2 regions of the Rhodoferax sp. GW822-FHT04A08 genome follow, and region 2 is predicted to be linked to the other one. Evidence: predicted binding sites of a transcription regulator. Region 2 holds the regulator's gene; the other holds the start of a gene.
The links. The regulator HrcA, encoded in region 2, represses chaperone genes, less so after heat shock. The targets are predictions, from matches to a motif close to TTAGCACTCNNNNNNNNNGAGTGCTAA.
Positions count from the first base shown of each region.

Region 1: the regulator HrcA is predicted to act here: its motif matches at 1,738-1,764, upstream of groES (co-chaperone GroES).

Region 1 is NZ_JBXAMW010000002.1:50,986-55,013, forward strand. Features, by position in the region: gene AC1RMF_RS04800 (LysR family transcriptional regulator) at 1-260, opposite strand, end outside; gene AC1RMF_RS04805 (MFS transporter) at 446-1,714, shown strand; gene groES (co-chaperone GroES) at 1,852-2,142, shown strand; gene groL (chaperonin GroEL) at 2,271-3,926, shown strand; gene AC1RMF_RS04820 (DNA-3-methyladenine glycosylase I) at 4,026-4,028, opposite strand, start outside.
Region 2 is NZ_JBXAMW010000014.1:90,870-94,897, reverse strand. Features, by position in the region: tRNA gene AC1RMF_RS21425 (tRNA-Ile) at 96-183, opposite strand; gene AC1RMF_RS21420 (DUF6812 domain-containing protein) at 971-1,243, shown strand; gene hrcA (heat-inducible transcriptional repressor HrcA) at 1,268-2,275, opposite strand; gene AC1RMF_RS21410 (NAD kinase) at 2,304-3,206, shown strand; gene recN (DNA repair protein RecN) at 3,210-4,028, shown strand, end outside.

The sequences.
Region 1 (4,028 bases), on a different contig from region 2:
TTTTGCGTTCCGCGCAGGTCGGCCTCAAAAGCAGCCCAGCTTGCCAGCAGCTCCTTGGCTCGCTCGAAACAGCGCTCGCCGTCAACCGTCAGCCGCATGCCGTGTGTGGAGCGCTGCAGCAGACGCACGCCCAGATGCCGCTCCAGCGCCTGCAAGCGGCGACTGACCGTAGGCTGCGTGGCGTTCATCTGCGCAGCAGCTGCCGACAGGCTGCCAGCCTCCACAATGCGCACAAAAGTACCCATGAGCAGCATGCTCATGTCTGCGTCTGCAGCGCCTGCGGCCATGGGACCCGATGTCTTGGTACCTATACGGTCAGTAGGAAATTTGCCACTCGTTTTCATGCGTTCAATGTATAACAAATATGCTTGGCAACCTACTACCACCTTTCCTTCTTGGCTTTCACAATGCAGCCATGCTCCAAATATCCTGAAGGAAAAGACACATGTCGGTTATGCAACCATCGAATTTCAATAAAGACCCAGCGCCTGGCAACGGTACACAACCAGCGCCTGAAACCGAGCTTCCTGCAACGCTGGTACTGCTACTGGCCACCGGGGCGGGGCTCAGTGTGGCCTCTCTGTATTACAGCCAGCCCATGCTGGGCGTACTCGGCGATGAACTCAGCGCATCAACCCGCGCCATCGGCTGGGTACCCACGCTGACCCAACTGGGTTACGCCCTGGGACTTTTTCTTCTGGCGCCGCTGGGCGACCGGTTTGACCGCCGCAGCATCATTCTGGGCAAGGCTGCGCTTTTGGTGCTGGCCCTTTTGCTGGCTGCCCTGGCACCGTCCATACAAGTATTGCTCGTTGCCAGCCTGGCAATTGGAATCACTGCAACCATGGCACAGGACATCGTTCCTGCCGCTGCCACGCTGGCGCCCGTGGCGTATCGGGGACGGGTGGTGGGCACCGTCATGACCGGGTTGCTCCTGGGCATCTTGCTATCCCGGGTAGTGAGCGGCTTTGTGGCGGAGCACTTCAGCTGGCGCACCATGTTCTTTGCGGCGGCGGCCAGCGTTGCCGCCATTGGCGTGGCGGCCATGCGGGGACTGCCCCATTTCAAACCAACGACATCCCTACCCTACGCTGCCTTGTTGGGTTCATTGGGCAATCTATGGCGCCGCTACCCCGCCCTGCGCCGGGCTGCATTGGCCCAGGGTTTGCTGTCGGTAGCCTTTAGCGCATTCTGGTCCACGCTGGCGGTCATGTTGCACTCGGAGCCTTTCCATCTGGGCAGTTCGGCCGCAGGAGCTTTCGGTTTGGCTGGCGCTTCAGGTGCACTGGCCGCCCCGCTGGCCGGACGACTGGCTGACAAGCGTGGACCGGAGTTGGTGACCCGTTTGGGTGCAGGCTTGGTGATGTTGTCCTTTGTGGCCATGGCCATGGCGCCTTGGCTATCAAGCCATGCGCAGTTGGTGCTGTTGGTGGTTTGTGCGGTCACATTCGATCTGGGCGTACAGGCAGCGCTGATCGCACACCAGACCATTGTGTACGGCATTGAACCCGCCGCCCGTAGCCGACTGAATGCCGTGCTGATGGTTGGTATGTTCGTTGGAATGGCCACTGGTGCCGCCCTGGGCAGCACGTTGCTGGCTCAGTGGGGATGGGTAGCGGTGACCTTTTTGGCCGCAGGTGCCTCATTTGCTGCGCTGCTGGTGCGCCTTTCGCAGTCCGGTATTTCGACCAAGGTCGGGCTGACCAGCCCTTGAAAACGACCAAAAAACCCGTATGATTAGCACTCAAGTCAGGCGAGTGCTAACATTGCCGACTGAAAACAACCTGGGTGCTGACGCTTTGGCGTTGGCACTTTGCATTGACCTCTGTTTCAAAACCAAGGAGATTCCTCATGAAACTGCGCCCATTGGCCGACCGCGTGATTGTCAAACGCGTTGAAAGCGAAACCAAAACTGCCTCCGGCATCGTCATCCCCGATAACGCTGCTGAAAAGCCTGATCAAGGCGAAGTGCTGGCTGTTGGTCCCGGCAAGCGCAATGACAAGGGCGAACTCGCTGCCCTGACTGTCAAGATTGGTGACCGCGTTCTGTTCGGCAAGTACAGCGGCCAGACCGTCAAGGTGGACGGCGACGAACTGCTGGTGATGAAGGAAGACGACCTCTTCGCTGTGGTTGAAAAGTAAATTGCGCAGCAATTTACTTTCGGCGCAGGCTAACTTTGCGCAGCAAAGTTAAGGGGCGTAGCCCCGGGCCGCAGCCAAAAGTACCCTCGTTACTTACTTTTTTAATTTACTGAATTCGGAGAAATCACATGGCAGCAAAAGACGTAATTTTCGGCGGCGAAGCCCGCGCACGCATGGTTGAAGGCGTGAACATCCTGGCTAACGCAGTCAAGGTGACACTGGGCCCCAAAGGCCGTAACGTAGTTCTGGAGCGCTCTTTCGGCGCCCCCACCGTGACCAAGGACGGTGTGTCCGTGGCCAAGGAAATCGAACTCAAGGACAAGCTGCAGAACATGGGCGCACAGATGGTCAAAGAAGTTGCTTCCAAGACTTCTGACAACGCTGGTGACGGCACCACTACCGCTACCGTGCTGGCGCAAGCCATCGTGCGCGAAGGCATGAAATATGTGGCCGCCGGCATGAACCCCATGGACCTGAAGCGCGGTATCGACAAGGCTGTGGAAGCCCTGATCGCCGAGCTGAAGAAGGCTTCCAAGCCCACCACCACCTCCAAGGAAATCGCCCAGGTTGGCTCCATCTCCGCCAACAGCGATGTTTCCATTGGTGACATCATTGCCAGCGCAATGGACAAGGTCGGCAAGGAAGGCGTGATCACCGTGGAAGACGGCAAGAGCCTGCAAAACGAACTCGACGTCGTTGAAGGCATGCAATTCGACCGCGGCTACCTGTCTCCCTACTTCATCAACAACCCCGAAAAGCAATCTGCGATTCTGGACAACCCCTTTGTGCTGCTGTTCGACAAGAAGATCAGCAACATCCGTGACCTGCTGCCCACCCTGGAGCAAGTTGCAAAGGCTGGCCGCCCCCTGCTGATCATTGCTGAAGATGTCGAAGGCGAAGCCCTGGCAACTCTGGTGGTCAACACCATCCGCGGCATCCTGAAGGTTGTGGCTGTGAAGGCTCCTGGCTTCGGCGACCGTCGCAAGGCCATGCTGGAAGACATCGCCATCCTGACCGGTGGCAAGGTGATCGCAGAAGAAATCGGCCTGACCCTGGAAAAGGTGACTCTGGCTGACCTGGGTTCCGCCAAGCGCATCGAAGTGGGCAAGGAAAACACCATCATCATCGACGGCGCTGGCGCCGCTGCTGACATCGAAGCCCGCGTCAAGCAAGTGCGCGTGCAAATCGAAGAAGCTACCAGCGACTACGACCGTGAAAAACTGCAAGAGCGCGTGGCCAAGCTGGCCGGCGGTGTTGCCGTGATCAAGGTTGGCGCTGCCACCGAAGTCGAAATGAAGGAAAAGAAAGCCCGCGTGGAAGACGCCCTGCACGCTACCCGCGCTGCTGTGGAAGAAGGCATCGTGGCTGGCGGTGGCGTGGCTCTGTTGCGCGCCAAGCAAGCTGCCGGCACCATCAAGGGTGACAACGCTGACCAAGACCACGGCATTGCCCTGGTGCTGAAGGCTATCGAAGCTCCTCTGCGCGAAATCGTTTACAACGCAGGCGGTGAAGCTTCTGTGGTGGTGAACGCTGTGATGGCTGGCAAGGGCAACTACGGCTTCAACGCTGCCAACGACACCTACGGCGACATGATCGAAATGGGTATTCTGGACCCCACCAAGGTGACACGTACTGCTCTGCAGAACGCTGCATCCGTGGCTTCCCTGATGCTCACAACCGAATGCATGGTTGCCGAGACTCCCAAGTCCGAATCCGCTGCTGGCGGCGGCATGGGCGGTGGTGATATGGGTGGTATGGGCGGCATGGGCGGCATGGGCATGTAATTGCTCCTTACCTGAGTGGACCTGTTTCACTCAGCCGCATGAACAAAACCCCGCAGGGCTAGCGCTCTGCGGGGTTTTGTTTTGGGTACTTGCTTCTTGTTA
Region 2 (4,028 bases):
AGACTCATCCGAGTCAACCTTTCGGAACAATGGAAGACCACTAACTACAGTGCTTCCTATTCACCCCGCATTACCGGGGTCACATATCAGATACTTGGTGGGACGGGTGGGATTTGAACCCACAATGGACTTTCATCGACGGATTATGAGTCCGCTGCCTGCAACCAATACGGCGTCCGTCCCAACTTTTCTCTGACCCTAGTACTATCACTGTTCCGTTGCCAATCATAACTTCTCCCGTCGCCGGAAAAAGAAGATCCGTGATCTTTCACCCCTAGAACGTTCATGACGTGTCCTATAGAGGCTTTCACCTCTGGAGTTTTGATCACTTCTAGGAATTACTTCCCGTAGGCAATCCCTTGGTTAACACTTTTCCGTTGTCAAGGGTTAGGTGCTCTTTTCGTCCTTGTCATCCCTACTTGGGAGCCGTTCTTACGGGAGGATTCGGGGGTGCTCATAATCGTCACCCCCGACCGTAAATCTCAGACGTAAACTTGCGTGTCTGAGGGTTGTCGAACATACCCCGGTCGGACTAGAGTTCAAGTAATTCAACCTTCACCATACCTTGCATAGCTGACGAACCTCTCGGGGCTGCAAATTACCCCTCACTCGCCTTTTAACGACATGCTGTTGTCCCATTTGGGCTTTCCCCATCAGGTATCGCTGATTTCAGGCTCGTGTCGCCACGTTTGCCTTCGGTCAGCTAAGTCGCTGCTTTAGTCCCCATTCCCCAGGGACGTATTCCTTCGAATACCACGAAAAAGCGCCCTATCCAAGGCGCACTTATGAGTCCTCTGCTCTAACCAACTGAGCTAACGGCCCAACCGAAGGCGAGATTGTAATGGGGTTGACGCCGCACCAAACCTGGGCGCAACATCAGCATCCGTGAAAACCCTCTCAAAAGGACCCAGGCTGGATAGAATCTCTGGCAAACAAGTGCGCATTGTCGGCAACGGCAAGGGGGAATTCCATGACTCAATCATCAAGCGATCCGCGTAAAGAAACGAACGCCATCCTGGTTTCCGTGCTGATGCACGATGGTTCACGCTACCGCGGTTACATTCACCTGCCCAAGGAACACCGGCTGCAGGATCTGCTCAATGACACCCGCTCCTTCATTCCACTGGAGCAGGCGGCCAACAATGATGCCGTCACCATTGTTTCCAAGCACTTCATCGTCTCCATTGAAGAGCTGCGCGAGGGCATGCACGAATTCGGCCTGAACGCCATTTCACTGGCCTGACGGCCCCGCCAGCGCCCCGCAGCCCTATTTGCTGTGGTGGCTTAGCGCGTTGCTGACCAATTTGGACGTAATGTCCACAATCTGGATCATGCGGTCATAGGGCATGCGTGTTGGGCCGATAACGCCCAACGTACCCACCACCTTGCCATCCACTTCGTAGGGGCTGCTGACGATGGATAGCTCCTCAAACGGCACCACCTGGCTCTCGCCGCCAATGTAGATGCGCACTCCTTCAGCCTGACCGGCGATGTCCAGCAGACGCATGAGCTGGGCCTTTTGCTCGAACAGGTCAAAGGCGCGCCGCAAATGGCTCATATCGCTGGAAAAGTCGGACACGGAGAGCAGGTTGCGCTCACCAGCGATCACCACCTCATCCTCGGTATTGCTCATGGCCTCCGAGCTGACGTTCACCGCCGCCTGCATCAGATTGGCTATCTCGGAGCGCAGGCTTTCCACCTCCCCCTGAAGGCGCGTACGGACCTGGTCGATGTCCAGCCCCACGTAGTTGCTGTTGAGGAAATTGGCCGCTTCCACCAATTGGGACTGTGAGTAGTCCACCTCGGTGAAGATCACGCGGTTTTGCACATCGCCGTCGGGCGAGACAATGATGACCAGCAGTCGTTTCTCCGACAGGCGCAAAAACTCCATGTGGCGAAAGGTCGATGTGCGGCGTGGCGCGATCACCACACCCACAAACTGCGACAGGTTGGACAGCAGGTTGGCCGCATTGGAGATGACCTTTTGCGGCTGGTCCGGAGCCAGGCTGTGCGATGCATATTGCGAAGGCTGCACCGTGAGCATGGTGTCCACAAACAGGCGATAGCCGCGCGCCGTGGGTATGCGCCCGGCCGAAGTGTGGGGGCTGACGATGAGCCCCAGTTCCTCCAGATCCGACATCACATTGCGGATGGTGGCAGGCGACAGTTCCAGGCCCGATGCTTTTGACAGTGTGCGGCTGCCAACAGGTTGTCCGTCGGCTATGTAGCGCTCTACCAGAGCTTTCAGCAACAACTTGGAACGTTCATCGAGCATGTAAACATTTTAGTGCTCTAATTTGCGAATGAAGTCGCTGTCTCAATTTCGCCAAGTCGCTTTGGTCGGCAAGTACCAGAGCACCATTTCCGGGCCGGCTGGCGCGCATTCTCGCCAGGCGCTGGAGGAAATCGCCAACTACGTTCTGGACCTGGGCTGCGACCTGTATCTGGAGGCCGAAACCGCTTCCAACATGGGCATGACGCGCTATGCCACACTGAATGTGGACGCGATTGGCCAGCAATGCGACCTGTGTCTGGTGGTGGGTGGTGATGGCACCATGCTGGGTGTGGGCCGCCAGTTGGCGCCCTACAAGGTGCCGCTGATCGGTATCAACCAGGGTCGGCTGGGCTTCATCACCGATATCCCCTTTGGTCAGTACAAGGCAGTATTGGCGCCCATGCTGGCGGGTGACTACATGGAAGACCAGCGCAGCCTGATTCAGGGCCGGGTCGTTCGCGATGGCACTTGCGTCTTCAGCGCGCTGGCCATGAACGACGTGGTGGTCAACCGCGGCGCCAGTTCGGGCATGGTGGAGTTGCGCATGGAGGTGGATGGGCACTTTGTGGCGAACCAGCGCGCCGACGGCCTGATCATCGCCTCCCCCACCGGCTCTACCGCCTATTCGTTGTCCGCTGGCGGGCCACTGATGCATCCAGCCATTGACGGCTGGGTGATCGTGCCGATCGCGCCGCACACCCTGTCCAACCGGCCCATTGTGCTGACCAGCGCGGGCGAAATCGCGGTGGAGATCGTTGCCGGGCGCGATGCCAGCGCCAGCTTTGATACGCAAAGTCTGGCATCCCTGATGCACGGCGACCGCATTGTGGTCACGCGCTCCGAGCACCGGGTGAAGTTCTTACATCCCAAAGGTTGGTCGTACTTTGATACGCTGCGTCAGAAAATGCATTGGAATGAAGGGGTAGTCTGAGCCATGGCCTTGAAGCGCATCGTCCTGCGGGACTTTGTCATCGTCAGCGAACTGGAGCTGGAGCTGGAGCGCGGTTTCACCGTGCTGACCGGCGAAACGGGCGCGGGCAAATCCATTTTGGTGGACGCGCTCCAGCTGGTCACAGGTGCGCGTGCCGATGTGGGAGTGATCCGCGAAGGCGCCTCGCGCACGGACGTGAGCGCAGAGTTTGACCATGCGCCAGCCTTGCAGGCCCTGCTGGATGAAGCTGGCTTTGAAGCGGGCGACTCGCTGCTGCTGCGCCGCACGGTGGACACCCAGGGCAAGAGCCGCGCCTGGGTCAATGGCAGCCCGGCCACCGCGCAGCAGCTGCGCAGCATCGGCGAGCAGTTGCTGGACATCCATGGACAGCACGCCTGGCAAAGCCTGACCCGACCCGATGCGGTACGCGGACTGCTCGACGCGTACGCCAAGATTTCCACAGCCACACTCAGCCAGCTCTGGGCCGCGTGGCGCACTGCCCAGGCTGCACTGGAAAAAGCCACGCAAGCACAGGACTCGCTGCAACGTGAGCGTGAGCGTCTGGCCTGGCAGATCGGCGAGCTGGAAAAGCTCAACCCGCAGGCCGACGAATGGCCCGAACTCAACACCAACCACAGCCGTCTGGCCAATGGGCAGGCCCTGCTGGACGCCGCACAAGGCGTGGTGGAATTGCTGGAAGACGCCGACACCAATGCCCTGCACGCCTTGAATGCAGCGCTGCTGGCCTTGCAACACCAGGCCCACCTGGAGCCCGACTTTGCCGAACCTGTCGCGGCACTTTCCAGCAGTGTGGCCCAGGTG